Laspinema palackyanum D2c: one gene and its partner. The main gene of each other region encodes a partner of the protein of the gene in region 2 in a complex. Links are inferred from orthologs where the notes say so. Each region holds a gene or a part of one and is shown on either strand. Other genes may lie near its edges.

The links.
Region 1: the proteins of tsaE (region 2) and tsaD are in contact, whole or in part, in a crystal structure (PDB 6N9A), measured with the Thermotoga maritima proteins. The link is inferred for Laspinema palackyanum D2c from one-to-one orthologs. Residues at the interface, in WP_004082108.1 of Thermotoga maritima: Leu37, Gly38, Lys46, Lys57, Val59, Lys60, Ser61, Thr63, Phe64, Thr65, Leu66, Met67, Val69, Pro71, Tyr82, Arg83, Leu84, Asp86, Asp88, Phe89, Asp93, Ile128, Asp130, Glu131, Arg134; in WP_004082750.1 of Thermotoga maritima: Cys10, Asp11, Arg49, His50, Leu82, Gly84, Gly135, Gly136, Glu154, Thr155, Leu156, Asp157, Asp158, Ser159, Glu162, Asp165, Lys166, Arg169, Leu170, Tyr175, Lys213, Thr214, Leu217, Tyr218, Gln221, Arg222, Asn324.

Annotation. Positions count from the first base shown.
Region 1 is NZ_JAMXFD010000008.1:51,608-66,981, reverse strand. What follows is about bases 6,375-9,142. They hold tsaD (tRNA (adenosine(37)-N6)-threonylcarbamoyltransferase complex transferase subunit TsaD), read right to left. Parts: upstream 8,403-9,142; coding sequence 7,347-8,402; downstream 6,375-7,346. Other genes in these bases: NG795_RS12055 (Photosystem I reaction center subunit III), read left to right, coding at 8,689-9,142; NG795_RS12065 (alpha/beta fold hydrolase), read left to right, coding at 6,407-7,264. Also shown: gloA (lactoylglutathione lyase), read right to left, coding at 347-736; eno (phosphopyruvate hydratase), read left to right, coding at 1,026-2,324; NG795_RS12090 (hypothetical protein), read right to left, coding at 2,455-2,685; argC (N-acetyl-gamma-glutamyl-phosphate reductase), read right to left, coding at 2,897-3,955; NG795_RS12080 (GNAT family N-acetyltransferase), read right to left, coding at 4,215-4,745; NG795_RS12075 (hypothetical protein), read left to right, coding at 4,809-4,946; NG795_RS12070 (ACT domain-containing protein), read left to right, coding at 5,472-6,197; more of NG795_RS12055, read left to right, coding at 9,143-9,177; NG795_RS12050 (Photosystem I reaction center subunit IX), read left to right, coding at 9,268-9,393; gmk (guanylate kinase), read right to left, coding at 9,533-10,093; extracellular matrix/biofilm regulator RemA, read right to left, coding at 10,216-10,467; NG795_RS12035 (Rqc2 family fibronectin-binding protein), read left to right, coding at 10,973-12,724; NG795_RS12030 (hypothetical protein), read right to left, coding at 12,988-13,173; NG795_RS12025 (SUMF1/EgtB/PvdO family nonheme iron enzyme), read left to right, coding at 13,253-15,004; NG795_RS12020 (hypothetical protein), read left to right, coding at 15,352-15,374.
Region 2 is NZ_JAMXFD010000012.1:96,407-111,973, forward strand. Bases 165-3,125 are described here. They hold tsaE (tRNA (adenosine(37)-N6)-threonylcarbamoyltransferase complex ATPase subunit type 1 TsaE), read right to left. Parts: upstream 1,930-3,125; coding sequence 1,399-1,929; downstream 165-1,398. Other genes in these bases: NG795_RS15480 (adenylate/guanylate cyclase domain-containing protein), read left to right, coding at 165-1,427; NG795_RS15490 (gluconeogenesis factor YvcK family protein), read right to left, coding at 2,183-3,125. Also shown: more of NG795_RS15480, read left to right, coding at 1-164; more of NG795_RS15490, read right to left, coding at 3,126-3,580; NG795_RS15495 (ABC transporter ATP-binding protein), read left to right, coding at 3,991-4,773; NG795_RS15500 (MlaD family protein), read left to right, coding at 4,915-6,618; NG795_RS15505 (AbrB family transcriptional regulator), read right to left, coding at 6,773-7,198; lpxD (UDP-3-O-(3-hydroxymyristoyl)glucosamine N-acyltransferase), read right to left, coding at 7,500-8,549; NG795_RS15515 (YkvA family protein), read right to left, coding at 9,029-9,349; 23S rRNA (uracil(1939)-C(5))-methyltransferase RlmD, read right to left, coding at 9,605-11,035; apcD (allophycocyanin subunit alpha-B), read left to right, coding at 11,114-11,599; NG795_RS15530 (right-handed parallel beta-helix repeat-containing protein), read left to right, coding at 12,181-13,623; NG795_RS15535 (DUF1565 domain-containing protein), read left to right, coding at 13,887-15,567. UniProt on the Escherichia coli protein: Required for the formation of a threonylcarbamoyl group on adenosine at position 37 (t(6)A37) in tRNAs that read codons beginning with adenine.

The DNA of each region.
Region 1 (15,374 bases), on a different replicon or contig from region 2:
GCAACAACCGGCGGGGGATAAATCCCCCGCCTAACAGCTAAAGTAGTTGCAACAACCGGCGGGGGTTAAATCCCCCGCCTAACAGCTCAAGTCGGTTGAAACCGACTGAAAACACCACTGTATCAGGCTTGCAGTCGTCTTTAGACGACTTTAGCTATGAGGCGGGGGTTTTAACCCCCGCCGGTTGTTGCAACTACGAACATCGGAAACGACTGAAGTCGTTACTACGAACGAAGAGAACGACTGAAGTCATTACTACGAACATCGGAAACGACTTCAGTCGTTACTACGAACATCGGAAACGACTTCAGTCGTTACTACGAACATCGGAAACTGAAGGGGTTGATTAGGCAGCTTTGGTTTGAATCAGTTCGATTTTATAACCATTGGGGTCTTCCACGAAGGCGATCACCGTGGAACCATGTTTCATGGGACCCGGTTCCCGGGTGACTTTGCCGCCTTGGGCTTTAATGCGATCGCAGGTGGCGTAAATGTCATCGACGCCTAGGGCAATATGACCATACCCGGTCCCAATATCATAATGGTCCGTATCCCAGTTGTAAGTCAGTTCGATCGCCGCTTCTTCCGATTCATCGCGATACCCCACGAATGCCAAGGTGAATTTTCCCCCGGGATAGTCTTTTTGCCGCAATAGCTTCATGTTGAGAACGTTGCAGTAAAAATCTAGGGATTTTTCCAGGTTGCCGACTCGCAACATCGTGTGTAAAATTCTCATGCTTTCTCCAAGTTTCCTGACTTTCTCTTATTGTAAGGGGCGCTTGAGTGACGGTCCGAAACGAGTTGGCATTCTCTGGGGGTAAGGGTTTGCTGATTTAGATAGAGGGGATGAGGGCCTCAGTTCCGGATCCGGAAACTTTATTAAATCTGCGCCTCAATCCCGAAGTTGGCTGTATCGTAAAACGTTGAGGCAATGATTTGCTTTTCGGGTTTGACGGTGAGGCCCCACTCAAAAACTCACCGAGGTTCAGCCCAAAGATATCTGAAATTTCAGGAAAGACTGAAACATGAACGGAATTGACAGCACAGCAATTGAAGTGATTCGCGCCCGGGAAATCCTCGACTCTCGGGGACGTCCCACGGTGGAAGCGGAAGTCTATTTAGCCAATGGTGCAATGGGTTTAGCCCAGGTCCCCAGTGGCGCTTCGACGGGCAGTTTTGAGGCCCACGAACTCCGGGATGGAGATAAGAAGCGTTACGGTGGCAAAGGAGTGGCGAAGGCGGTTGAGAATGTCGAAAATAAAATCGCCCCCAGTTTGGCGGAAATGGATGCCCTGGATCAAGGGGCGATCGACTATGCGATGATTAAGTTAGATGGTTCCCCCAATAAGTCTAATTTGGGCGCGAATGCCATTCTCGGCGTTTCCCTAGCAACGGCTAAGGCAGGAGCAAATGCCCTCCAGATTCCCCTTTATCGCTATCTAGGCGGCCCTCTGGCGAATTTGTTGCCGGTACCTTTGATGAATGTGATTAATGGCGGTGCTCACGCGGCCAATAATGTGGATTTTCAGGAGTTTATGATTGTCCCTTCCGGGGCCTCTTCGTTTAAGGAAGCCCTGCGCTGGGGTGCAGAAGTATTTGCCTCTCTCAGCAGTGTTTTGGATGAGAAGGGATTGCTGACTGGGGTTGGCGATGAAGGTGGGTTTGCGCCTAATTTAGAGTCGAATCAAGCGGCTTTAGAAATCTTGATGTTGGCGATTAAAAAGGCTGGATACAAACCCGGGGAAGAAGTTTCTCTGGCAATGGATGTAGCTGCCAGTGAGTTCTACAAAGATGGGAAATATGTTTATGAGGGCAGTGCTCATGAACCCAGCGAGTTAATCGATTATTTGGCGAAGTTAGTCGATGAATATCCGATTGTTTCCATTGAGGATGGATTGCATGAGGATGATTGGGAAAACTGGAAATTATTGACCGATAAATTGGGCGATCGCGTCCAATTAGTCGGGGATGATTTGTTTGTAACCAATCACACTCGCCTGAAACGCGGAATCGAAATGGGGGCCGGAAATGCGATTTTGATTAAGCTTAATCAAATTGGCACGTTAACGGAAACTTTGGAAACCATTGATATGGCAACTCGCAATGGTTTCCGGTCCATGATTTCCCACCGTTCCGGGGAAACGGAAGATACCACGATCGCGGATTTAGCAGTGGCAACAAGGGCGGGTCAAATTAAAACGGGTTCTCTGTGTCGTAGCGAACGGGTGGCGAAATACAACCGTTTGTTACGGATTGAGGATGAGTTAGGCGATCGGGCGGTGTATGCAGGAACTGTGGGATTAGGACCAAAGGGTTCTAAGTAATCGTTAAAACAACAAACCCCTGGGTTTTTAATCGAGGGTTTTGTTGGTAGTGTCGCCAGCAGTTTGATTGTTTTAAATTGAGCCATGAAACGGGGGTTTGTCACTCCCGTTTATTTTTTGAAATTGCCTTTTATTGCTGGATATCTTTGACTTGCAAAGACAGTTGACCTCGGCCTAGCATCTCTAAGAGTTCGCTAACACTATGACCTTGCTCTTGGGCGATCGCCACTACCCCTTCCCAACCCGTTTCTGTGACGGTGAGTTTGCGGGTTTTCTTCTGTTCTCCCCATTTTTGCGGACGACCCTCATGGTAAGTCAAATTTTTTAGAGAATTGGGATGCAATTCTTTTTTCTCGTTCATGGCAATTGGGTTACCTTGGCAATAGTATCGGATTTTTAATCGGGATGAGGACTCGATTAAAAATGTAGAGGCGATTCGTGAATCGCCTCTACATTATAGGGTCTGTCTTCCCAAAATGCTTAAGTTGTGTATCTGTACTTCATGAGTCCAGGAACAGCTATAGATAGCGCGTCTTGGTGAAAGAATCCCATTAGCCCTTTTGCTTTAATTCCTAGGGATAAAAACCGAGTTCGGGCAATCCGAGAGTTTCATCCCAACCCATCATAATGTTCAGACATTGAATGGCTTGACCCGCTTGACCTTTGAGGAGGTTATCAATGGCAGAAATCACGATCGCGCGATCGGTCCGTTGGTCAATTTCTACCCCGAGGTAACACATATTACTGTTCATCGCCCACTTGGTTTGAGGGAAGACTCCCGCAGGGAGGACCCGCACCCAAGGACTATTGCGATAAAATGCGGTGTAAATGGTGACCAAATCTTCCCGGACGAGACCGGGATCCCGCAAGGTAGCATAGACGGTAGAGAGAATTCCCCGGACCATCGGCATTAGGTGGGGGGTGAACTGGACGAGGATATCCTGTCCGGCGAGATCGCTACCAATAGACTCGATTTCTGGGGTGTGGCGATGACGCGCTACCCCATAAGCACAGACGGAGTTATCCGCTTCGGCGAGGAGGAGATTGGTTTTCGCTTGGCGTCCAGCACCGGAAATGCCTGATTTAGCGTCAATGATGGCGCTATTGGGGACAATCATGCCTTGTTTAAGCAGGGGGGCCAAGGCGAGAATGCTGGCGGTGGGATAGCAACCGGGACAGCCGACGAGTTGGGCATCCTTGATGCGATCGCGATATAATTCCGGCAAGCCATAGACAGCCACCGCAGCGGTTTCAGCATCCGCGCGATCGCCACCGTACCAATTTTTATAGGTTTCTAAATTACTAAATCGATAATCGGCAGAGAGGTCGAGAACCTTGCAGCCTTTTTCCAGTAACCGGGGGGCCATTTGGTAGGCTAACCCATTGGGCAAGGAGAGAAAGACCACTTGACAGCGATCGGCGATCGTGTCAACATCCACTGACTCAATGATCAGGTCAGTGGCATGAGAAAGATGGGGATACAGATCGGAAAAGGGTTTACCCGCACTGCTATCCCCACCTAAGTACACTAAATCCAGTTGGGGATGATCTCTAATCAGTCGAACGAGTTGGACGCCACCATATCCTGATGCCCCAACAATACCAACCCGGATAGTTTCTAATTCACCCATCACCTTAATCCACTCCAAATATAGAGATCTTGATCGCTCTAGCTGTTGCATTCTAGTACCAAACGGTAAAAGCGATCGTACAAATCCCTACAGCTTTTCCACTTTCCAGTGAGGATACCTGTTGCCCTGACTCAAAAGGAGGTGAAACCCGTTTTCATCCTGAATATTTTCCGGGTGAATCGGCAAAAATTCCCATTCGGAAAATCTAGGGCGTTCATCGACGGATCAAATACTCGAACGGCGGCCTAGGGGGGACTTTCTAACGATTGGGATACCAAAACATTCCTTTAATGCCTTCGGGATCGGACATAAATCCCAAGGTGCGGTAGAACTCGACTACATGAGGGTCCGCAAACAAGGTGATATTACTGATATCTTCACTTCGCAGACGCTTGATGGTGTAATTCATCAGGGACTTACCGAACCCTTTGCCTTGGTATTCGGGATGAACCACGACATCCCAGATGGTGGCATTAAAAGCATGGTCTGAGGTGGCGCGGGAGAAGCCGATCAAGCGACGGGTTTTTCCGCGCATTTCCCACATAGAAACCACGAGAAAACTGTATTGAATGGCTTTTTTAACCTTACGCAGGGGGCGACGAGACCAGCCGACTGCATCACAGAGTTCTTCTAGTTCATAAAGGTCGATATCTCGATCTGTACTGAAATAGACACGAGGATTGGTGCCGGGGCGATCGCTCGTCCCGGCAGATTGATATCCATCGATTTGCGCCGCGATCGGCACAGAAGACGTATCAGAACCGCTAAATAAATTTTTCCAAAAACCCATGAAGGTTTGGTTAGGTTAGGAGAACGGGGTGGACAAGCGCTATCCCCCACCGAGGATAAGCTTATGATGCCAAGAGATCGACCCAATTGGGGCGATCGCGAGGTTGAACAAACGGTAAACTGCTGCCTGACGGTGCAACGGAATGGCGTACCCGTTTATGATTGTACAGTGGCAAGTCGCGACTTACGCCGATCGCCCTAAAGATGCTAACCCTTCCATCAGGGAAATGGCTAGACTGAAATCCCTAGGAGTAAGCGGGATGAATGGCCCTAAGTTTCAGGCAAAAGCCCTTTGAGAATCGCAATCCCCCGTGGCGATCGTAAGAGTGTCCCCCATGATGGCATAGGATTAATATAGCAATCTACCTCAACCCAGTTGATGCACCCCTGTCTTGAGCTAGGCTCCCAATTGCGATCGGGAGCTGACAAGACCCTGTACGCACCCCCTTTGTCCAGATTAGCCGAGGCTCAACCCGTCCCCCGTGAGATTAGCCTCGGCTTGAACTTGTCAAAAGGCCCTCCTTGGGTTGGGGAGATGCAAAATAGCATATCGTTGCGAGTCGTGTATTGGCTCGGATCCCAGGGGATGATAGTTCCAGCTAGGGTTAAACCCGACGAAACTTTAATAGTTTTCGCCGTCCAATCATTGTTCTATCGTAAAGGACCCCGGGCTGCTGTCTTCCTTTGTGTTTTTGACAGGATCTAGCGAGTTCTCCCACACCCCAATATGGCACCGGGTTTAAAATCATCCACGATGGACCTGCTCAAGCGCTTTAATCGAGCGTTTCCGCAGTTCTACGAACAATTTGTCAGCAGTGAAATTCAGCTCCAAAACCTCAAGCTCGCCTACCAGCTTTACCGCACTAAACAAGCGGTCATTGAACTCAGGCCCGAAGGGACCAAAAGTGCTCTGCATTTTGCCTACCGCAATCAATCTTTTTTGCTGAGTGACATTTTTGGGGTTCTGGCTGCCTACGGACTCACGATCCACAGTCTGAGTCTTTACGGCCAAATTTATCCACCGATGTTGGTCTTTATCAAGTTGGTGGTGTCTCGGGGGGGTAAAGCACTCACTGATAAGACCGCAGAAAATGTCTGTCGGGCTGTTCGTGAAGCCCTGGCGGGTCACTTTGAAGTGGAAGAGATGCTGGCGGTCGAATTCAATCTGGATGCCGGTTTAGAAGATGTGGAAACCGAGTTCTATGTCGATCCGGTTTTCCATCTTCCCGCCCTTCTGATTGAAGCGGATAACCAGCCGGGATTGTTCTATAAAGTGATGTACGCCATCTGGCAAGAGGATTTGCTGGTCGTCAATGCGAATTTACTGGTTTGGCGGGGCCGCACCCGTCTGATTCTGTATTTACTGGGACCCAATGAAAGTCTGATTCCCGAATACCTCGGACAAAAGATTGCTGAAGGCGTGCGGCAGCGATTGCTCGGGAGGCGCTTTTAATCGTTACTTTGGCCCTCGCCATCCCCAAACCCATCTCAACCTTGAGCCTGAAAACCCAAGGGTTTGATTCTTGAACAGAAGGAGGCTTTATTCTCCTCCCGCTACTCTGGTGGTCCCCTTGGACCGGCTGTGTCGATCGCTGGCTTCTCCCTGGTCTGCGATCGCCTAAGTGATTGTATTCAGACGATTTCTTCGCTCTTGATAACAACATGGAAACGATTGACATCCTGGGGGTTCCTCACGCTTATGAACTCACAGATCCTCGCCCCTCTCCCCATGTTCTGGTTTTTATCCACGGTTGGCTCCTCAGCCGCCGCTATTGGCAGCCCCTAATCGATCGCCTGTCGGTGGATTACCAGTGCCTCTCCTATGACTTGCGCGGATTTGGCGACTCTCAACCCTATCCCCACCCCACCCCCCAGCTCCATGCAGGCTACACCCCTAGCGCCTATGCCCGAGATTTGGAAGTCTTACTGGACAAACTCAATATCTCCACCGCATGGCTGATTGGTCACTCTCTCGGGGGCAGTATCGCCCTATGGGGCGCTTCTCAACTCCCCTCTAAGGTGAAAGGGGCGCTCTGCGTCAATTCCGGAGGCGGCATTTATATCAAAGAAGAATTTGAACGCTTTCGAGCTGCTGGACAGGTCTTTGTGAAAATGCGCCCCCGTTGGCTGTGCTACCTTCCCGGCATTGATTGGTTATTTACTCGCGATAGTGTCGCCAGTCCCCTCCCCCGCCATTGGGCAAGGCAAAGACTTCTGGATTTTGTCATGGCTCACCCAGAAGCGGCGATCGGGGCCTTGCTCGATTCCACGACGGAAGTCGAGGTCCACCAGCTTCCTCAACTGGTTTCCCAACTCACTCAGCCTGTTTATTTCATCACCGGAACCAAGGACAAGGTGATGGAACCGAAGTATGTTCGGCATTTGGCCAGTTTTCACGCCCTTTTTGAACAGGAAGGCATGAATGTGATTGAAATTCCCGACTGCGGCCATTTATCGATGGTGGAGCAACCGGAGGTGGTGGCGACGGAAATTCGCCAGATTCTCGGCAATCATAGTTAGGGCCATGCGGTTTGTAGTCACCCCTTCAGGGGTTTCTTTAAGATGACTCGGTGAAGGACTCACTACGAACGTTTTGGGGATTTTATTTTTGGGAGTTCCCTAAATACAGTTGATTGGCATCGGTTAGGGCCATGCGGGATTGAGCGCCGAGGGTCAGGGGACTGCGATCGCCTCGGTTGAGGCGATCGGCAGCAGCACAGGCAATCATCGCGGCGTTATCGGTGCAGTATTTCAAGGGCGGAAATAGCACTCGCAGATTGTAAGGGGCGGCATCAGCCAGCAGATGCTCCCGCAGGGCGCTATTGGCGGCCACTCCACCCCCGACAACGATGGTATCCCGACTGCGATCGCGGGCGCAGGCAATGGCCCGTTTGCTTAAGGCTCTGGCCACCGTATCCTGAAAACTAGCAGCAATATCATTCACCGGCAGTTCCTCCCCGGTGGCTTTGAGTTTTTCGACTAAACGCAGAACGGCAGTTTTTAACCCACTAAAACTGGTGTCATAAGGATGATATCCCCCCTCCGGCAGTCCAATTTTGCCCTCGGGGAGTTTAAAGGCTTTGGGGTTCCCGGATTTGGCAAGGCGATCGATGATTGGCCCTCCGGGATACCCCAACTTTAACAATCGCGCTACTTTATCAAAGGCTTCCCCGGCAGCATCATCCCGGGTTTGTCCCAAGGTTTCATAAACGCCCCCAGCTTGAACATCAATCAAGCTGGTGTGACCCCCAGAGACTAAGAGGCAAATAAACGGGGGTTCAAGGCTAGGTTCGGTGAGGTAGGAGGCATAGAGATGTCCTTCCAGGTGATGGATGCCTAGAAAGGGCTTTTGATGCAGCATGGCGAGGGTTTTGCCAGCGGTGAGGCCGACTAACAGAGCACCGACGAGTCCCGGGGTGCAGGTGGCGGCGATGCCATCAATGTCGGACCAATTGAGTTGGGCTTCCGCTAAAGCTTGGGCGATCGCCCCATCAATGACTTCTAAATGCGATCGCGAGGCCACTTCTGGAACTACGCCGCCATACTGCTGATGCACCGCAATTTGCGACGAAACCACATTACTGCTCACTTCACGATTCTTTACAATTGCTACCGCAGTTTCGTCACAACTTGTTTCAATTGCTAAAACGGTTGCCATTGGCTGGTAATTTTTGGAATATTAGGTTAACTATTGCCTAGCTTAATCTTTACGAGGTTGTCTTAGCAGAGTATGATTTTCTGGAAGTTCCCAGAACTCACCTGCTCTTACGCGATCGCGTTTGATCCTCGGTGTCGCCCTTCTGTCCGGGGGAGAATGACTTCAACCCTCTTTCTTCCACAGACTGAGCAAAAGAACGCACAGATGGATAAACTAGATCGAGTAACAAAGCAGCCTCCGGTTTTGTTAACAATCTTGATGTTTCGTAACAAAAGGAAACAATTCTATGGGACGATTGTTCGCGTTGGTTCTGACGATTTGCCTTTGGTTCAGCTTTGCCCCTGCTGCATCTGCTGACTTGTACCAAAACCTCACTCCTTGCAGTGATAATCCGGCATTCGTTCAAAAGGCTAAGAATTCTATTGCTAAAAATCCAGGCGCAAAAGCTCGCTTTGATAAATATTCCAGCTTGCTGTGCGGACCTGAAGGCTATCCTCATTTGATTGTGGATGGCAACTTGGCCCACGTTAATGAGTTTGGAATTCCTAGCTTGCTGTTTCTCTATATTGCCGGATGGATCGGCTGGGCTGGCCGTTCTTACCTGATTGCAGTTCGTGGCAGTGGCAGTCCTGAAGAAAAAGAAATTATCATTGACATTCCTTTGGCAATCAAATGTTCTTTAGGTAGTGCCGTTTGGCCCTTGGCCGCTTTAGGCGAATTTACCAGTGGTAAATTAACAGCCAAAAATAATGAGATTACTGTCTCACCCCGTTAGGAAAGCACCGTTGAAAGTGATTTTAGATTTTAGCCCAGCTAAGATCTAAAATCTCAATATTAACCCTTGTTCAATTTAGGAGAAGCGTTCATGGATTCTTTCGTTAAGTATCTATCGCTCGGTCCAGTTGTTTTAATCGTATGGCTGTCCTTAACCGCCACTGTCTTGATTGTCGCTAACAAAATCTATCCTGATGCCTTAGTTCCTCCGTTCTAAGGTTTGCTAAAGACGAATCAAGTCCGACTGGTTTGGATTGATGTTAAACAAAAAGCGATCGCCTCTATTTGATGAGATAGAAGCGATCGCTTTTTGTTTAAGGCAGATTGAGTGTAACGGATGTCGAAGTTAATCAGACTTAGGAAACTGGGGCAAATAAGGCCATCTCGATCGCCTCTAATGCCCGGTCAAAATCATCATTGACAATCACAATATCAAACTCATCTGCCGCAGCAATTTCCACTTGAGCCCGGTGCAGACGACGGGCGATCGCCTCCTCAGAATCCTGACCCCTCACCCGAATCCGCCGTTCCAACTCCTCCGGTGAGGGCGGTAAAATAAACAATTGCAACGCCCCGGGAAAGGTTTCGCGCACTTGCCTCGCCCCTTCTAACTCAATTTCCAAAACCACTAATTTCCCCTGGACGATCATCTCTTCCACCGGGGTTCGGGGAGTCCCATAACAATTTCCCGCAAATTCTGCCCATTCCAAGAGTTGACCCGTCGCAATTAACCCTTGAAATTGCTCCCGGTTTACAAAATAATAATGCCGCCCCTCAATTTCTCCCTCGCGAGGTGCACGAGTTGTTACCGAAATTGACAACTCCAGTTCTGGGTGACGTGCCAACAGCGATCGCAGCAACGTTCCCTTCCCTACCCCACTCGGACCCGTAAACACAATTAATTGACCCATCTGCATCACTTAGATAATCCCTTCCTAGACCCAAAATTGCCCCGTCTTCCCAAAAGAGGCCACCGGAACGCTAGATAACTTTAACGCCGACCCCTAGGAAAACCCAGTCAAGCTTTTCCTAGATTGGCTTAACTATCTTTACTGGAAACGAACCGATTCGCAACCGTCTCCGGCTGAATTGAGGAAAGAATCACATGACTCGAATCCATAATAATCACCGCCCTTGTCCGCCTGCCGTAAGTCGCATCAATCAGCCGATTTCCCTCCCGCGCCTCCGTGACAATGCGCTTGATAGGGGCAGATTCTGGACTGACAATGGCAATCACTCGATGAGCACAAATGATATTCCCAAACCCGATATTAATCAGTTGAATATCCATAACTAGGACCATCCTCGGGATGTAAAACTTGTTTTCTTCTCAAAGCTGTTTGAACCCTAAAAATGAGATCTCAGGAAAGTTCGGGTCCGGGAACCTCCTCCGGTCCCCCTGTTGTGGGGAGGATTTTTACTAAAAATGCTGGAAACCTCAGCAGGCAGGTTTTGCAGCTTCTGGGATAGAAGAGTTCTCCCCAAGAGGCAACAGAGGGGGCAGGAATTTAGGTGCAGGGAATGATACCCTGAATAGGGGCAGAATGAGTATTCCCTGCCGCCCTCCCTGGAAGTAGCCGAATTGCGATCGCCCCTTAGAATCGTGACCGATTTCAGACTCCTCCTGGATTGACCGCGATCGCGCTCTAATTTCCATAGTATCTACAAAATTTGGGTAAACTCGACAATCCGCTGCACTCCGCAAGGCAATTCAGGGAGTTTTGAGAGTTTTGGGGTACTTTTTAAGAATTTGATGACTGGGATTGTAAATTTACGGGTATTTTGGACCATTAGCGATGCAACCTGTTGACTTGACTACCCTGATCGCCTCCTATTGCGAGTTGCGAACCACCTGGTTACCGGCGCGACTCGAACAGGTTTATCAGCGCGATCGCCATACCATTTTTTTAGCCCTGCGAACCCTCACCGGGCGCGGATGGTTGGCGGTTTCTTGGCATCCCACCGCTGCAAGGTTGCATCTGAGTGACCCTCCCCCGCGTAAACCGGATACCTTTACTTTTAGTGACCAATTGCGCCATCAACTGGGGGGTTTGGCATTTGTGGCGATCGCCCCCGTCTCCCCCTGGGAACGCGCCCTGGACCTCCAATTTGCCAAACGTCCGGGGGACCCGGTGCTCTGGCATTTATATATCGAAATCATGGGCAAACGCAGTAACGCTATTCTCGCCAATGCGGACAATCAAATCGTGACTGCCGCCCACCAAGTCAGCGAAAAGCAGTCGAGTATCCGCCCCATCCTCACCGGCGCACCCTACGCCCTGCCTCCTTCCCTAACGGACCCGATCCCCAATCTGACGGAACCGCAATCTCGCTGGCAAGAACGAATTGCCCTGATTCCCGATGCCTTGGGACGGCAAATGCTCAAAAGTTATCAGGGTCTGAGTTCCCATCTGGTCAAAGCGGAGATCGCCTCTGCCAAACTCGATTTTGAACAATCCACCCACAGTCTGACTCCAGACGATTGGAACCGCCTATTTGCTTCCTGGCAACAGTGGCTAAACTTTATTCAAACCTGCCAAACCGGCGATTTATCCGCAATCTATCCCCATTGGACAGAAACCGGATATCAAGTCATCAACTGGAACCACAATCCAGAACCCCCGGATTTCAAGTCAGTCCAAGACTTATTAAATCGGTACTATACCGATGAACTGAATCGGTTTGACTTTAAGCAACTGCGCCATCAACTGAGTCAAAAACTCTCCAATCTCCTGAATAAATTGCGAGTCAAGGGACAGGGATTTGAAAACCGCTTGCAAGAATCTTCCGAAGCGGATGAATATCGAGCAAAAGCGGATTTATTGATGGCGAACCTCCATGAGTGGCAACCGGGGATGAAGGCGATCGCGCTTCCCGACTTTGAAACCGGCAAACCCGTCACCATTCCCCTGGATTTAGAAAAAAATGCCGTCCAAAATGCCCAATCCCTCTACAAACGCCACCAAAAACTCAAACGGGCAAGGGGTGCAGTCGAACCCTTACTCGCGGCAGTTCGCCAAGAAATCGACTACTTAGAACAGATCGAAGTCGCCATTTCCCAAATCGACGACTACCGCGAACCCGCAGATTTACAAGCATTGGCAGAAATTCGCGAAGAGTTCATCCAGCAGGGATATCTCAGCGACCCCGACTACAAGCGGCAAACCCAAGAATCTACCCCAGAGTTTTATCGCTTTGTCTCTCCCAGTGGGTTTGAACTGCTAATCGGGCGGAACAATCGCCAGAATGATGTGTTGAGTTTTCGGGTAGCGACGGATTATGACTTGTGGTTCCACACCCAGGAGATTGCTGGAAGTCATGGGTTGTTGCGCGTACCCCCGGGGGCCGTTGCTGATGAACCGGATTTACAATTTGCAGCGGATTTAACCGCTTACTATAGCCGCGCCCGTCAGAGTGAGCAAGTCCCGGTGGTGTACACGGAACCGAAAAATGTTTATAAACCCAAGGGGGCAAAACCCGGAATGGTCATCTATAAGCATGAGCGCATTCTCTGGGGCTGTCCTCAGCATTTTACCCCTCCGACTTAATGTTTGATTATTGAAGTCAGAAGCTTCAATAAAATTTACTGACTTATAGGGAAAAATACGGAAGGATGCGATCGTGTCTTCTGTTACAATACGCCTTGAGGAACAGATTTAACAATCAATCGCCTTCTGCAAGGTTGGGAACGCGCAGTTAGGATTTCCTCGAAAAGAAACGACAACGCAAAGGGTATTTTTTATGCCGACCAGCTAGAATTCTAGCTGGTCTTTTTTTCTTTCGAGGCACCAACCCAGTTTTTAGCTCCCTACTACAGTTCAGAAACCCGGTTTTTAGCCGCAATCCCTTCGCCAATTGAATAGTCACTGGCCCCAGAGGAATGTTGGTGAATACAACCCAGACTGGATAATCGTTTGAAAATCTGACTCCATAAAACAGGGTCTTCTTTGGGGTAATGTAGATGCCATTTGTAGTTGTGGTAAACAACAAGTGACATCTACATTAGCCCTCCCTTTTTGGCGAAGGTATTGGAATCAAGAAACCCGGTTTCTAATCTCTCTATGTTACTCTAGGCTATGTGGCAAAGCTTATCTAAAGAAGCCCGGTTTCTGACTCCCATGACCGAATACTGGCAACCCGTCATCTGGCAACCGAACCAGCAACTAGACAAAGGTAAATACACCATCACCGGCATCCTCGGTGGGGGTGGCTTCGGCAGCACCTACACTGCTAAAAAGAAAAGCGGCGAAATCGTCGCCATCAAAACCCTGAATACGCGACAGCAAACCAACAAAACCACCGCCGAATTTACTAGCCTCCAAGTTAAATTTGTTAACGAAGCATTGCGGCTGGCAAGTTGTCATCATCCTCATGTTGTCCAAGTTTACGAGGTTGTGGAATCTCTAGGACTCATGGGCATGGTCATGGAATATATCCAAGGGCAGAACTTAGCGGAACTCGTAGAAGACAATGGCCCCATGTCATGTGACCAAGCCATGAAAATTATGGAGCAAATTGGTTCCGCCCTGAGTTATGTGCATAGCCAGAATTTATTACACCGGGATATCAAACCCCACAATATAATGTTGCGCCGTAGTGATGGCAAGGCTGTGTTAATTGATTTTGGGTTAGCCAGACAGTTCGCATACGGTGAAACCGGCAGCATGACCAACTCCAGAACCGAGTGTTATGCTCCCATTGAGCAATATAAACGTCAAGGAGAATTCGGCCCCTATACTGATGTGTATGCTTTGGCAGCTACTCTATATAATTTGCGGACGGAAAAAAGCCCGATACCGGCTAATTTTCGGGATGAGTTGAAAATCCCCTTACCGGAACCGAAACAGCATAATCCGCAAATCGCTGACTGGGAAAATGCCGCCCTTCTCAAAGGGTTGGAATTAGAAGCGGCAAAACGCCCCCAGTCCGTCGCTGAGTGGTTAAAGTTATTAGGCATTGGCAAAACCCCACCCCAACCGGGCGTTACCTTTACCTTTGATATCGTCAAAGTCAACGCCGAGGGCAAAGAAATCAGCCGCATTCAAGGGCAAGCCCAACAAATCATCGAAGACCTGGGCAATGGCATCACCCTGGAAATGGTACTCATCCCAGGGGGCAGATTTACAATGACTTCGCATTTCTTTAAAGGAGACAATGATGAAAATCCGCAGCATCAATTCACCATTAAACCTTTCCTGATGGGCAAATATCCTGTGACCCAAGCCCAATGGCGACAGGTGGCCAGTTTTCCAAAGCTACAAAGGGACCTCCACCCCAATCCGTCATATTTTAAAGGAGAAAATCTTCCCGTTGAACAAGTTTCATGGTATGACTTGATCGAGTGGTGTGCCCGCCTCTCTAAAAGAATAAGCAAACCCTACCGATTGCCCAGTGAATCTGAATGGGAATATGCGGCACGCGCCGGAACTACCACAGCCTTTCACATCGGCGAAACCCTGACAACTGACCTGGCTAATTATGGCAGTAATAACGGACAAACTACCCCAGTGGGATATTTTAAACAGGCCAATGCTTTTGGCTTGTATGACATTCACGGGAATGTTTGGGAGTGGTGCGCTGACCCTTTGCATGATACCTATAACGGAGTGCCGACTGATGGCCGAGGTTGGGATATTAATGATATATCCAAACATATTGAACAATTAGTCACCTTATTAGACGCCAAAAAACGACATATCCTGCGGGGTGGTTGTTGGGATAAACACCGTGATTACCATCATTGCGGTAGTCTCAAATGGGTCGGCGCGAACCACCGGTCCTCCAGCAGCGGTTTTCGAGTCTCCTGCTTCCTCCCGGGGACTCCGTAGCTCTTTACTCTTTGCCCTCTTGCCCTGTTTTTTTTACCCTTTACCTATTTGCAGCGACTCAAGAAACCGCCCCAGGGACAAGAAACCGGGTTTCTGCGATAACTCCTGCCACCTAGCCAAAACTTAAATTAAGAAACCCGGTTTCTAACCTCTCCAAACAAGAAACCGGTCCAGAGCCAAGAAGCCGGGTTTCTGCGATAATTTATGTATCCTAAACGAGATTTTCGTCAATTACCCGGTTTCTCAATTCTCCAAGAGGCGATGATATGCAGTTGAGGTTTGAATGGCATGAAGAAAAAGCCGAAAAATAACCTCAAAAAACACGGAATTAGTTTTTAGGAAAATCTATGCACAATCCTAATTTTGACCA
Region 2 (15,567 bases):
TTTGCGGAACTCCCATTGCCTTAGTCAGTCTGATTGATTCCAATCGTCAATGGTTTAAATCTAAAGTTGGTTTAAACGCCTCCGAAACTCCCAGAAATATCTCGTTTTGCGCTCATGCAATTCTGAACCCCAATGATATTCTCGTTGTTCCGAATGCGTTAGAAGATGAGCGGTTTGTGGGTAATCCCCTCGTTACTTCTAATCCCAATATCCGGTTTTATGCGGGAACGCCGGTTGTCACCCCCGATGGATTTCCTCTGGGAACCCTTTGTGTGATTGATACCATCCCGCGCCATCTTACTTCCGAACAATTGGAAGGACTGCGGTTGTTAGGACGACAGGCGATCGCCCAAATGGAATTACGACTCCAAGTTAAACGATTAGAACGTCAAATTGCTCGACAAAAAGATGCTACAGCCAAACTCCGTGCGACCGATTCCCAAATTGTCGATTCGTTAGAAAACATGACCGATGCTTTTTTCGCTGTTGATCGCCAATGGCGGTTTAGTTATGCGAATCAAAAAGTTGGAGAAATTTTACAACGAGACCCCAATAATCTGCTGGGAAAAATTATCTGGGAAGAATTGCCTGAAACCGTGGGTTCTACATTTGAACGAGAGTATCGAAAATCTGCCTCGGAACAAGTCAGCGTCACCTTTGAAGACTGTTCTCCCATCACCAATCGCTGCTTTGAAGTGCGGGTCTTTCCATCCTACGAGGGACTCTCTGTATTTTTTCATGACATTACCCAACGAAAAAAAACTGAAGAGGCACTCTGCCGGGAACAAGAAAAAGTCCAAGAATTACTCTTAAATATTTTACCACCAACCATCGCCCAACAGCTTCAAAAACAACCGGGTCTGATTGCGGAGAAATTTGAGGCGGTCACTATTTTATTTGCGGATTTAGTGAAGTTTACGGAACTCTCCACCCAGGTTTCCCCCCAGGAACTTGTGACTCTTCTCAATACCATTGTTTCCACTTTTGATCGCCTCACGGAAAAACATGGATTAGAGAAAATTAAAACCATTGGGGATGCCTACCTCGTAGTCGGTGGCGTTCCCCTCTCTCGACCGGATCATGCCGAAGCGATCGCAGAAATGGCCTTGGATATGCAAGAGGCGATCGGCCAGTTCAACACCGAATATCTCACAAATTTAAGTCTACGAATTGGCATCAACACCGGACCCGTGGTCGCCGGTGTCATTGGCATCAAAAAATTCACCTACGACCTCTGGGGAGATGCTGTAAACACCGCCTCTCGCATGGAATCCCACGGAATCACGGGAAAAATTCAGATTTCCGAAACCACCTATCATTTATTACAAGATAAGTATAAAATTGAGGAACGCGGTCTGATCGAAATTAAAGGCAAAGGAGAAATGAAAACCTATTTTCTCACAGGTCGAAATCGGTCTGCTCTTTAAATGTTCCTGCATCAGGTTCGCGATCGCCTCCGATCGCCAAGGGCATCAGGGCATCCAAATTAAAGTCCCCAACGGGGATTAATTCTACTTGACGACCCTCTTCCTGATGAGTCAGGACCAGGCGTAAATAATCATCAGGCTTGTAGGGTAAGCGTTCCGCCCATTCGATCGCCACCAGACCCGGTTCCGTCTCCGTCCCTTCCCAGTAACTCTCCAGATTTAGTCCTGAGACTTCAGTGGGGTCCAAGCGGTAGAGGTCCAAATGATACAGGGGGATGCGGCCTTCCAGATATTCCACAATTAAGGTAAAGGTGGGACTGACAATGGATTCAGCGATCGCCAAACCCGACCCAATCCCTTGCACCAGGGTGGTTTTACCCGCGCCTAAATCTCCTTCGAGTAAAATTGTGGTCCCTGGAAGGCAGCGTTGTCCGAGGATGAAGCCTAGAGATTTCGTCGCATCTGCATCGGGCAACAGGAACTTAAGGATGGATTGACTCATAGATGAAAGAATAAGCGAAGACCAGAACTGGGGAATCCGAGAGAAAAGTCTTAAAAATTATAACAGAATGACCGATAAAAAGACGATTAATTGGACTCCCTATTGAGCCGTTAACTCTTGAGTAGTTTAGCGGTTAAATAGGGGGATTTGGTCCAGTTCAGTGCTGTGGGAAAAGGTTAGTAATTTATAAATCTGAACCTGAGAAACGATGTAAGCGAAAGGTGTGTGAGGAGACCGAAACGGTGAAAGCGCACTAGCGGGCGGCCGAGAGGATACCGGCAGTGCTTTTAATATGAACGTGAGCATACCAGCGGATCAACACCTGGGCCAAGAGTTGGTGATCATGACGGACATAACCCGTTTCCCGGTCCTCCTGCATCACATTAGCGAACACCACACTGCGGCCAAGTTCAGTAATCGTGGGGCGATCGACATATACGGGATGAGAGTTATCTTGGGAATAGCGAATCAAAGATTGAGCCGAAGGCATTTGCTGTTGTACCAATACGGAACTAAACAGCTTTAATCCACAAGCGCGATCGATAGCTTTAATATGATCGGCAACAGTGTAGCCATCGGTTTCGCCCGGTTGGGTCATGATATTGCAAACATAAATTTTAGGAACATTGCGCTTGGCAATTTCTTCGGCAATTTCCGGCACTAATAGATTAGGAATTACGCTGGTATAGAGACTTCCCGGGCCCAAAATAATGAAATCAGCCTCACGAATCGCCTGAATGGCTTTAGGTAGCGGGGGTGGATTAGCTGGAGTGCAGCCAATTTTGACAATTTTGCCATTGGCTTCCGTAATACTGGATTCTCCCTCAATGCGACGACCATCAGCCAACTCCGCCCAGAGATTGACATCACAGAGGGTAGAGGGGAGGACTTGACCCCGGACCGCCAGAACCTTAGAACTCGTGGCGATCGCCCGTTCCAAATCTCCACTAATATCACTCATCGCCGTCAGAAACAGATTCCCAAAACTATGGCCCGTCAGCCCATTTCCGGCCTTAAAACGGTATTGAAACAGTTCCGTTAATAACTTTTCCTCATCAGCGAGGGCCGCTAAACAGTTGCGAATATCTCCCGGAGGCAGCACCCCATTTTCTCGGCGCAGCCGTCCCGAGGACCCACCATCATCGGCTACAGTGACGATCGCCGTAATGTTAGCACTATAAGTCTTGAGTCCCCGGAGTAGGGTAGAAAGACCCGTGCCACCTCCAACCACCACAATTTTCGCGCCCCGATTTAACTTACGGTGATGCAGCAAGACATCAATCAACTCATCCTCGGCACCGGGTCTTAACACTTCCGTAATCGAGCCTACAGTGCGGGTTTGGCCCCAGAGAATAAAGAAAATCCCAAACAGGAGGACAAAGGGACCGCTGATATAGCTGGGAATCACCGTTGCCAGTTGGGTCAGTGTTTTTTCAATCAACTGAATCGCGAAAAAAATCGGAGTCAGTTTAACCCAGATTGCCAAACCCAGCAGGGTTAATAAGACCCCAACCGCACTTAAGAGCAGCCAGCGTTTGACGAATAATCCAGGGGCTAACCATTTAAACCAATGGTTAAATCGCATCCCTCGCCGGAACAGGGGGTCCGGCTTGAGGGCATGGAAAGCTTGTTTGAGTAAACCAATTGACATGATTAATTTTAGGAGAGGGGATTAAAAGAGGAGAGAGTCGAAAGTTACACCTTTTTGGTTTTGATTCTAATTGCAAAAGGTCTGTTCCGAACTCAACCGGACAATAGCCTGTCACAGATCAGAGGTCACCTCCTTCTGCTAGATAGGGGAATATGCTTACCAGGATATCGGGATTGTTCCCGAATGGCGAGAGAGCCCGGCCAGAATCGCCCCCGTAGAGAGGAGGGAGTCCGGATTAGAATCGATCAGGGTGAGGCTGTGTCGCGCAACAATCCTCCAGGTTGAGTTGAAGCGAGAGCTTTCAATCCCTAGGGAGAGAAGCAAAGATGGACTTCCCACCAGCCCGGTGGCTGGACTACTATACTTAACCTTTAGTGACCAGTCCGCAGAGCGTTACCGCAGTTGAGCCGATGAGTGATCCGTTGATTGAATTGAAGGGAGTGTCTAAGTCCTTTGGGCGGAATGTGATTTTAAACGAAGTGGATTTATGCATTTACCGCAACGAGGCCCTCTCAATCATTGGACCCTCTGGGACAGGCAAATCAACAATTTTGCGGATTATTGCGGGATTGCTGGAGCCTGATGCCGGGGAAGTTTATGTGCAGGGAATTCGCCGCGATCGCTGGATGGATGATTTAGCTGATCCCATTGGCATTGGTATGGTCTTTCAGAATGCGGCCCTATTTGATTCCTTAAACGTGGATGAAAATGTCGGATTTTTCCTCTACGAACACTCCAAATTATCCCGCAAGCAAATTCGACAACTGGTCACCGAGAAGCTAGAAATGGTAGGGTTGCCAGGAATCGGCAATAAATACCCAGCCGAACTGTCTGGAGGGATGCGAAAGCGGGTGAGTTTTGCCCGGGCGATTATGGCGAATCCAGATGACCCCACCGCCAGTCCAGAAGTGCTGCTCTATGATGAACCGACGGCAGGTTTAGATCCGATCGCCTCTACGGTGATTGAAGATTTAATCCGAGAGTTACAGGCGGCCCGAGGCGGCTGTAGCACTTATGTGATGGTCACGCACCAAGATAGCACCATTCGCCGAACCTCTGATCGGATCGTGTTTTTATTTGATGGGAAAGTGCAGTGGCAAGGTGGAATTGAGGAGATTGACACCACCGAGAACCCCTTAGTCCGACAATTTTTCAGTGGGAGCATTACGGGACCGATTCAACTAGCCGGTTGAGCATAAGGCGATCGCAAGACAGCATGAAGGTAAGAGTGCCGTGGCAGTATGGCATTATCAGAGTCTGGGTAGCACTGCACAGGTGGGAGTCAAAATCATAGCAACAACGTCAAGAGAGCAACTATCGCAGAAGGAGAATCCATGCGTTCGTCACGAAAGCTGAGAGAAGGATCAATTGGTTTATTACTTTTGGCCGGTTTAGGATTATTTGGCGGCATTATTTTATGGCTGCGCGGGGTTGGATTAGGCCGCGAAAGCTATACCCTGGTTGTCTCATTCCCTAACGTTGCGGGGATGCAGGTGGGGGGGCCGGTACGCTACCGGGGAGTCTCGGTGGGCCGGATTGCCAATATTATCCCCGGAACCAATGGAGTCGATGTGGAGCTGATAGTGGCTCCAGCGACCCTGGTGATTCCTAATGCCGTGTTGATCGAGGCCAATCAGGGGGGGTTAATTGGAGAAACCTGGGTGGATATCAACCCCCTCCAGGCTTTACCGCCTCAAATTATTAAAACCACCACTCCCCTCGCTTCAGACTGCAATACGGAGTTAATTTTGTGCAATCGGGAGCGTCTTGAGGGACAGATTGGGGTGAATTTTGACGAACTCATTCGCGGTTCGATGCGCTTTACGAATTTATTTTCAGATCCAGCCTTTTTTGCCAATCTGAATGCCTTGGTGAAAAACTCCACGGTTGCCACGGCTGAAATTACCCAACTCAGCCGGGAAATCGGGGTCTTGACCCAATCCGTGGAACGAGAGTTAGGTCTTTTCTCCACTGCCGCCCTTCAATCGGCCTCGGCCCTGAATACTGCTGCTGGACAAATTGGCAATACGGCGAATCAGGTGGGGGCAATTTCGACCCAACTGGGGAGGACGGTGAATCAATATGGGGCGATCGCCGGGGATATCCGGGCCGCCACCAATCAAATTGGGGCGACTGCCAATCAATATGGGACGATCGCCGGGGATATCCGCACCGCCACCAATCAAATTACCGCCATCTCCAATCGCTATGGGGCGATCGCTGGGGACCTCCAACGCACGGTGAATCAAGTGGGTGCCGCTGCTGAAGAATATCGCGTCGTTGCCGGGACCTTTGGTGCGAGTGCCGAACGGATCAGTGGAACCATCGATGGACTCGGTGGCACCATTAATGGACTCGGCGGCACCGCTGGAGAACTCAACGTCACCGCCAGGGACCTGCGGACCCTAATTGGCAGTGTCAATGAACTCGTTGCCACCAATCGCGGTACCCTCGTCACCACCCTCAACAACATCAACACCACCAGCGAACAACTGCGAATCAGCGCCCAACAAATTACCCCCCTCGTCGCTAGGGTTGAACAACAACTCAATCAATTTGAGGATTCTCAACTCTTAGCAAACCTAGATACCCTCTCCGTTACCGCAAATCAACTCGCCGCCAATGCCTCCGCTGCCTCTGCCAATCTCGCCCAACTCACCGATACCGCCATCTCCCCGGCCAATCTGCTGTCCTTACAACAAACCCTAGATTCAGCCCGCGCCACGTTCCAAAATGTCCAAAAAATCACCTCGGATTTGGAAGAGTTAACCGGCGATCCCGCTTTATTTGAGAGTATTCGGAATATTTTGCTGATCCTGGGGGATCTGCTCTCTTCTACGGAACAACTCGAAGAGCACGCGCGGTTTGCGATGGCTTTAGCGCCCCTTTCTCATACCGTCAGCGACCCTTCCTTACAGTCCCAACTCCTCCCGCCTGCTTCCGGAGAACAGAGACCCCAACAGCTTGATCCGGCTGTTGGGCCCCAGACTGCATCCCCAGGCCCTAATCCTGATAAGCTCACCGCACGCACCCGTTGAGTCCCCAAACCCATCCCCGGGAAAACGGGTTAACCACAAAGAAACCAGTCCCCCTCCTTGAGGCTCAATTGAGCCGCAGATGAGGGAGACTGGTCTAAATTTTGAGGGAATGTTTAGAAAACTCGACTAAAACAATGGGTTGTTTTGCAGTCCTCTAATCGTCATCTTCTTCGTCGAACTCCTCATCGTCTTCGTTGAGCAAGTCATTTTTACTGTTATCGACCTGAATCAGGTGGATGTGCTTGTAACCCAGTTTAATTTCAAACTCATCACCGGGCTTTAATCCCATTGACTGGGTATAAGTTGAACCAATGACAATTTGTCCGTTTTTGTGGACGCTGACTCGAAAAGTTGCCTCTCGACCGCGACCATCTTTTGACCCCTCTGGACTCAGGGGAATCCCGCGAGCTTCCAGCACGGCATCATAAAAGTCCGTGAGGTTTACCCGGAACTCTTCATTTTTTGACTTGCTGTAGTATCCACAGCGCTTGGCGGTTTCTCGGCGGGGTAAGTGCGAGAGTTCTTTTACTTTTTGAAGCAGCGCCTTTCCTTTAAGGGGGGTTGTAGCAATTTCACTCATTGCTTTCAATGATTATCCTTCCCGATCTAAAAACTGAAAATTCAGCCGCATCATTCAATTTGGCCTAGTTAAAAATATATCCTCAAATCTGTGATTTTTAACCATAATTTTTTATAAAAAAATTAAACGGCTCAATTTTTCACCCCGGTTCACCTGAATAGACCCGGGGGGGTTCAAACCCCGGCCTTATAGCTAAATCGGTTAAATCCCGAGTAAAAACATCGCCCCATAAGACTTTCAGTCGGTTTTAACCGACTTCATTTGTTACACGGGGGATTGATCCCCCGTCGGTTGTTGCCACTTAATTTGACTTGGAGCCCAACAAGCGCTGGAGTTGCTTGAGGGATTGATAAATTTCCGGAAGACGGTTGTAGATGGCAACGGTTTTCAGCCACTGTTTGTTAGGAATCGCTGGAAAACCCGAGACGATCGCCCCGGGAGGAATATCACTGGTAATGCCGGTTTTGGCGGAGGCGATCGCACCATCTCCCACTGTCACCTGATTGTTAACCCCCACTTGACCGCCTAAAATCACGTTGTTGCCTAACTTGGCCCCACCGGCTAATCCCACTTGAGCGGCTATAGCACAATTTTTGCCAATTTTGCACCCATGACCAATCTGCACTAAATTATCAATTTTTGTATTCTCCCCAATCCGGGTTTCCCCGACTGCGGGACGGTCGATGTTGCTATTACAACCCACTTCTACACCATCCTCTAGGACGGTGTAGCCCGATTGCTCCATTTTCACCCAACCGGCGCGAGAGGGCACAAATCCAAACCCTTCAGACCCAATCACGGCCCCCGCGTGAATGGTGCAACCCTTGCCGATGCGGGTGCGTTCATGGATGACGCAATGGCTATGCAAGACGGTCCCTTCGCCTATTTCAGCATGGGGATAGAGGGTGACGTTGGCATGAATGCAGACATGGTTGGCAATTTTGACCCCCTGGGCGATGGAGACAAAGGCCCCGATCGCCACATTCTCGCCCAAGGTGGCACCCGGGTGAATCGAGGCGGTGGGATGGATGCCTGATCGGAGTCGAAAGGGTTGATAAAACAAGGCGATCGCATGAGCAAATAATAATCGCGGTTCCCGGGTCGCCACCCAGACGATTCCGCGATCGCTCGCCTGTTGCTGCAACTGGGGATTCATCGGCAAAATCAACGCCGTAGCAGCAGTCCCCGCGATGCGATCGGCAAATTTACCCCCTTCGATATAACTCAGACTCCCGGGAGTTGCCTCGTCTACTGCTGCCACTCCCGTGATTTCCGGGTCCTCCCCCCTGAAAACAGGGGGACTATCAGGCAGATGAATGGCAAGTTTTTGGACAATTTCACTAAATTTCATAATGGCGATCGGCATATCTCGAAGGTTTGCCCGGGTAATAAAAACCCGCACCCTCAAGGGTGGGGCTACACAAACAAAGCCTGCCTTCGCAGGCTACAAGAGGGGCGATTCGCGAATCGCCTCTACATTTAGCGTTTAGTAAGGGGATTGCAAAAAATAAATCATCCAGATGTTCGTAGTAACCCCTTTAGGGGTTTCTTTAAAGATGACGGGCGTGAAGGAGTCACTACAAACGTTTTGGCGGTTTTATTTTTTGGAGTTCCCTAAAAAAAATTGCGTAAGTCCTATTCTCCCAGAAGTCGAGTTGTTTTCTGCCAGTTCTCCGTGGCACTAAAGTATCCACTCCAAACGGTTTCAACCGCTAAAAATACCATAAAACTTGTCCCAGGCTTTAACCTCCGGACAATCCCTACCTCTAGCAAAAAACAAAGCCTACTGATCCAGCAGGCTTGAGGGGTGCTATTTATTTAAGAAATGAATTATTGATTGACGGAACTGGCTTCTACATCTACTACCGTAGAACCCCCCACCGTTGAGGCGGTATTGACAGGATTGGTGGATTCTCCTACTTCACCTTTTCTGGCTTTAAAATAATCCATTGCCATTTGGGACAACTCAGAAACTAACAAAGTTGCCAGGGCGATGTCGTCAAGTTGCCCAATCACGGGGATGAAATCGGGAGCAACATCAATCGGGCTGAAGAAATAAGCCACGGTTCCCAAAATAATCCACCAGCGATATTTGGGGTTGCGAAGGGTGTTGCGATACCAGTTGTAAATTGATTGAATAGAGTTATTCATAAGTTGGTCCTCCAGTTACTCTTCAATCTTGACAAAGCGATCGCCCAATTGTCGGTGTAGATAACCCCCCTATTTTTACCAGGGAAGTTCTACTATTGACCGATCTCTCTGTTGAAGACTCCCCCTTAAACTAGCTCTGTGAAGAGGCAACCCCTGAAGGGGTTACTACAAACGTTCGTAGTGACCCCTTTAGGGGTCATCTTGATATCAGGACAGACGGGGTTACCCCTTAAACCCATCGTCTCCGAAGGCAATTTATGCCTCCGCCACGAGGAAGGCGACGGCTTCCACATGGGAGGTTTGGGGAAAGAAATCTGCCGGTTGTAGGCAACTAAGGCGATAAATTCCGCTATCACAGAGGATTTTTAGGTCCCGGGCGAGGGTGGAGGGTTTGCAACTGATGTACACAATCTGCTGGGGTGCAATCTGAATCAGGGTCTCCAAGACGCTGCGATCGCAGCCTTTTCTCGGGGGATCCAATAAAACAATATCCGGTTTCTCTCCAGAGGGTAATCCCAGACTCTCTAATTGCGGCAATAATTTTTCAACGGACCCTTCATGAAAGGAGACATTTGTCAAGCCATTGAGTCGGGCATTTTCTTGGGCGATCGCGATCGCTGCTGGATTGATTTCCAAGCCGATCGCCTGTTGGACCCGTTTGGCGAGGGGGAGGGTAAAAGTGCCAATCCCGCAATAGGCATCCACCAATCGCTCAGTCCCCTGCAAATCCAGGCGAGAGGCGATCGTCTCTAACAGGACTTCTGCCGTTTCCGGATTCACCTGAAAAAACGTATCTGAGCGGAGTTGTAACTGGACTCCGGCAAATTCATCCACAAAATAGGGTTGACCCGCAACACAGCGCGTTTCCTCCCCTAAAATTGCATTGGTCCGGTTGGGGTTGTAATTGAGGCAAACTCCCACCAAATCCGGATAGCGACTCAACCATTCCTCCGCCTGAGTCTCAATATCCATCAACTTCCGATTAGCAGAGACCAAAGTCAGCAAAATCTGTCCAGTCCGGCGACCTATTTGCAGCGCCAAGTGCCGGAGATTGCCCCGGTGTTCCGTTTCATTGTAAATCGACCATCCCCGGTCCTGAATGTCCTGTTTCACCTCAGCCAGGAGCGGATTTAATCGGGGGTCCTGGACCGGACATTGATTGATGTTAACCAAGTGATGACTATTTTTTTCATAGTATCCCGCTTGGACCTTGCCGGAAGAGGAACGACTGAGGGGATAGGTGGCTTTGTTGCGATAGCCAAAGGGAGAAGGAGAGGGCAAAATCGGCTCCACCTGCGGGTTCTCAATGCCGCCAATTCTGGCGATCGCTTGAGTGACGAGATTTTGCTTGGCTTGGAGTTGAGCAGAATAAGCCACACTTTGCCACTGACAACCCCCGCATTTATCCGCGACGATACAATGGGGGCGGATCCGACTTGGAGAGCGTTCCAGGACCTCTAGGAGTTTGCCATGGGCATATTGAGGCTTCACCCGCACCAGCCGGACCAACAGGCGATCGCCGGGAACCGCATCGGGAACGAAAACCACTCGCCCCTCATAGCGCCCCACCCCGTCCCCGGTGTCGCTTAAATCCTCAATTTCTACTTCGATCGCGCAACCTTGTTGCCAATTTTCATCCTGCCGATCCCCGACTGGGTACTTGTTTTGCCCATTAGTGGCACTCACTGTAAATTTACCTCTCTTTATTTGTGTTCCCCTCAATGGCTAAACTACAGAAATGGATCTCCGATGTTTTGTAAAACCATGAGTGTAGTTAGTCAAGTTATTCTCAAAGCCGACGATGAACTCCGTTATCCGACGAACGGGGAACTCACCAGTTTAACACAATTTTTTCAAACCGGCCAGCAACGGGTGCGAATTGCTACTACGTTAGCTGAGAGCGAGAAGAAAATTGTGGAGCAAGCCAGCAAACGCCTTTGGCAAAAGCGCCCCGATTTTATCTCTCCGGGGGGCAATGCCTACGGCCAACGTCAACGGGCTCAGTGCCTCCGGGACTTCGGCTGGTATCTGCGTCTAGCCACCTATGGCGTCCTCGCCGGAGACAAAGAACCGATTGAAAAAATCGGCATCATTGGTGCCCGGGAAATGTACAACGCCCTCGGAGTTCCCATGCCAGGAATGGCCGAGTCCATTGTCTGCCTCAAAGAAGCATCCTTGGCCCTTCTGAGTCAAGAAGATGCCACCGCTGCTGCCCCTTACTTTGACTACATCATTCAAGCGATGTCCTAAGTCAAAGAGCCTTTCAAATCCAATTTTGATGAGCTAGATTGTAGCGGATAGAGATTAGTGTAGCAAGCATTAATACCTATCCGCTATTCTTTTGGAAAAAACCGACATCCCTACATTTAACTGCACATCCGGTCCCCTCCCCTGTGTCTTGGTCCGGGTTAGGGTGGGGTCCTCTTTAAGCTTAAGCAGGTGAGGAGGAATGAATGGGTAGAGGGTGTCGGCGGTGACCCGCTTAAGCCAGTTACGAAGAAATAGGTTGGCACCCGGGGTTCCATACAGGTGCGATCGCCTTCAAGAGTGGGTGAGGAGGCTGGAGCCCCCGAAGAACCCCACCCTAACCCTCCCCTTGGCAAGGGGAGGGGACCGGAAGTAAGGCAAATCAGTATGAGCGTAAAAAACCTACTCTTGTAAGTCTTCCCCATCTCCCCCATCCTCCCCATCCCTTGAGTAAATAAAAAAAAGATCCGGAAAATTTATAAAAAATTGGCTTATTTAGACGAGCATTAAGATAAGCAGCTAATCAGTAGCGTCAGGGTTCATTGGATGCAATTCCTATCAATATAATCCACAAGAACTGGTCTATGATGAACAAAATCAGCAGCTATCCCCTCGTTCTAATTACCTTATCGTTACTGAGTGCAGCAACGGTTACGCTAGGGAGTCAACAAGAGAGATTCGATGGGGGTAAAGTCCTAGCAAATGTTCCCACGGTTCAGCCGAGTATGAACGCCCAGCAACGGGTTATTTATGTTGATCCTAAGCGGGGAAATGATTCAGTCAGTGCCGGTCAAAGTGAGGCGAATGCGTTACGAACCATTACCGCTGCATTGGGACGGGCACAGTCGGGAACGGTGATTCAATTGGCACCGGGACGCTATCATGCCGGGGAAGTTTTTCCCTTGAAACTGCAACCGGGAGTTATTCTGCGCGGGGATGAAAGTGGCCGGGGTGATGGGGTGGTGATTACTGGAGGAGAAACCCATCTCAGCCGCATTTGGGCGGGTCAAAATATTACGATATTAGCCGGAGATAGTAGTCAAATTCTGGGAGTGACGGTCACCAACCCTAATCCTTACGGGACTGGAGTTTGGATAGAAAATGCCAATGCGATTGTTAGAAATAGTACCTTTACGAATAATAATCGGGAGGGTATTTTTGTATCAGGGACGGCTCAACCGATTATTGAAAATAATCAGTTTATGTATAATGGAGGAAATGGAATTTCAGTAACGAAGGAGGCGAAAGGGGAAATTCGCCGGAATGTGTTTCAGGATACGGGTTTTGCCTTGGCGATCGGGCATAATGCCGCCCCGGTGGTTGCCGGTAACCACATTCATCAAAATCGCATTGGGATTGTGGTGACGCAAGCAGCACGTCCTATTTTAGAGGGGAATATTATCGAAAATAATAGCGATTATGGGTTAGTGGCGATCGCTGAATCTCAGCCTCAGATTGCTGCTAGTAATACCTTTCGCGGGAACGAACGGGAAAATCAACTGATCGCCCGCAATCCCCAGGGAATTCCGCCGACTCCGGAAGAATCCACAGGCGTTCAGCAGGCTTATTTCACCTGCGAACCCTACGGCAACAATTATGCAACAGTGGCTCAACAAGGGTATGCCTCAATTCCCCAAGCGATGATTGTTTGGAAGACTTCAGAGGTGGATTTACCTGAAAATCGCTGCAATGAAGTGACCCAGAAGTTAAACCAAAAGGTGACGGCTTATGGGGGTCAGTTGCATAAAATGTTATTCGCTACGGGACGGGTGAATAATGATAAAGTCGTTTGTTTGGTGAAGGATTTACAAGAGAGTTGTCAGCCGGATAATATGTTGTTCACGTTGAGTGGATTTAATGCCAGTGACCCCACTCAAGTGTTGCGCCAGTTGATTGCCTTTAGTGTGGAAGGCAAGGGCAATCCGGTACAAGAGTTTGGTGAGGAGGCGATCGCCCCCTTAGAATCAGTGGCCCACAATTTAGAACCGGCATTGGGATTGTGGTTTGTCAGGGGGTTAACTCAATAACCGTGCAGGCGATCGCCACTCTTTCTTTAGTTTCTTTTTCTCTCAACACCTTGGGCAGTTTGCCTATATCAAGGCGCGGTTTATTCTGCGTCTTTTTTGTCTTCTTAAGGGATAAAAAGTTATAAAATGGGGGTTTATTAAGGTTAAAAACCTGCTAACTCACCTCATTATCTTGTATTTGAATCACGGGAAGCAAAGCCTATAAATGTGCGAAATTTGCCCGCTCTAAGTCCCTATTTATAACCTACAAATAACAAATAATCATGAATTTTAATCATCAATTGTTGGCAGGAATTGTCACCATTGCAGTGGCAACTTGGAATCCCATTGCCTTAGCATTGACTCAGGCGGAAGTGGATGCGGTGGCATGGCAAGTTTCGGTTTTAATTAGTCCGAATTTGACCCAGCGGGGGGATGCGTTTTTGATTGAAGGAGAAAAAACGGGGAGTGGGGTGATTGTAGCGCGAGAGGGGAATAATTATTATGTGCTGACTGCTTTGCACGTCGTGTGGAAACGGGGGGGATTTCATGCGATCGCCATGCCTGATGGCCAAGTGTACTACGTTGATGCATCGGAAAATAGTCCGGATATCATTCCCCTGGGACAACCTTCCGGAGAGTTGGGACAAACGATCGCCGGATTGGATTTGGCGTTACTGCGTGTGCAAAGCGATCGCACCTATCCCTTGGCCCGAACTGCCCCGAATCCCCTCCAGGCGGGAACTCCAGTATTTGTGAGTGGATGGCCCAATCCCGATGATTTGCGGGAAAAAATTCGCGATCGCCAGTTAGTCGAAGGTGCGATCGCTGAAGTGACTCCGCCCTCGGATGATGGCGGGTATCGCTTACTCTACAGCAATCCGACGCGCAGTGGCATGAGTGGAGGCGGTATCTTTAATGCCAATGGTGAACTGATCGGGATTCATGGCAGGGGACGGGGAGTTCAAAATAATTGTAGTACCCCAGAAGTCAATGCCAACAACAGTTGTGGAATGTATATCGGGGAGTTTTTAGCAGACGATCACGTCCAAAGTCTCCAGTTATCCTGGAATCAAACTCCCATCGATCCAGGGATGATTCAATATGGATTGACTTATACCAGTCAAACTAATCGCGTCAATGGTTCTCCCGTAGCGCGCAGTACCCCACCCCCTGTCATCTCCCCAACAATCACACCGGAGACGCCCCAACCCTCGCCATCCCCTGCACCCCTTGCCGAGTTTCCCACCCCCTCCCCAGAGGCGATCGCCTCGGCACAAACGATTTATTATGTTGACCCCAATCAGGGCACCAATGCCGCTACTGCCGGATTAACCCCAGAAAATCCCTTTCGGAGTATCTCCTATGCCCTACAAGGTGCGCGTCCCGGAACCGTAATTTATCTCGCCCCGGGATTGTATAGCGCCCGGGAAACCTTTCCCCTCAAACTGAATCCGGGGGTAATTTTAATCGGCAATGAATCCCAACAGGGAGAAGGAGTAATTATTCGCGGGGGAGGAATTACGTCAACTCGCACCGCTGGGCGGCAAAATTATACCCTATTTGCTGGAAACAATAGCCAAATTTTAGGGGTAACCCTCACCAATCCGCATTCCAACGGAACGGCAATTTGGATTGAAGATACAACCACTGTTTTAATTCGCAATAATACCTTGATGGATAATCCCCGAGAAGGCATTTTAATCGGAGGAACCGCTACTCCCATCCTGGAAAAAAATCGGTTTATTAACAATGGCGGAAATGGAATTTCGGTCATCCAGCAAGGGGCGGGAGAGATTCGCAGTAATGATTTTACCAACAATGGAATTGGGGTGGCGATCGCAGGCATGGCAAATCCCTCGATTTCGGACAATCATATTCGCAGCAACCGCAACGGCATCGTAGTTACTGCATCAGCAACGCCTACTATTCAAGGGAATATTCTGGAAAATAATCAAAATTATG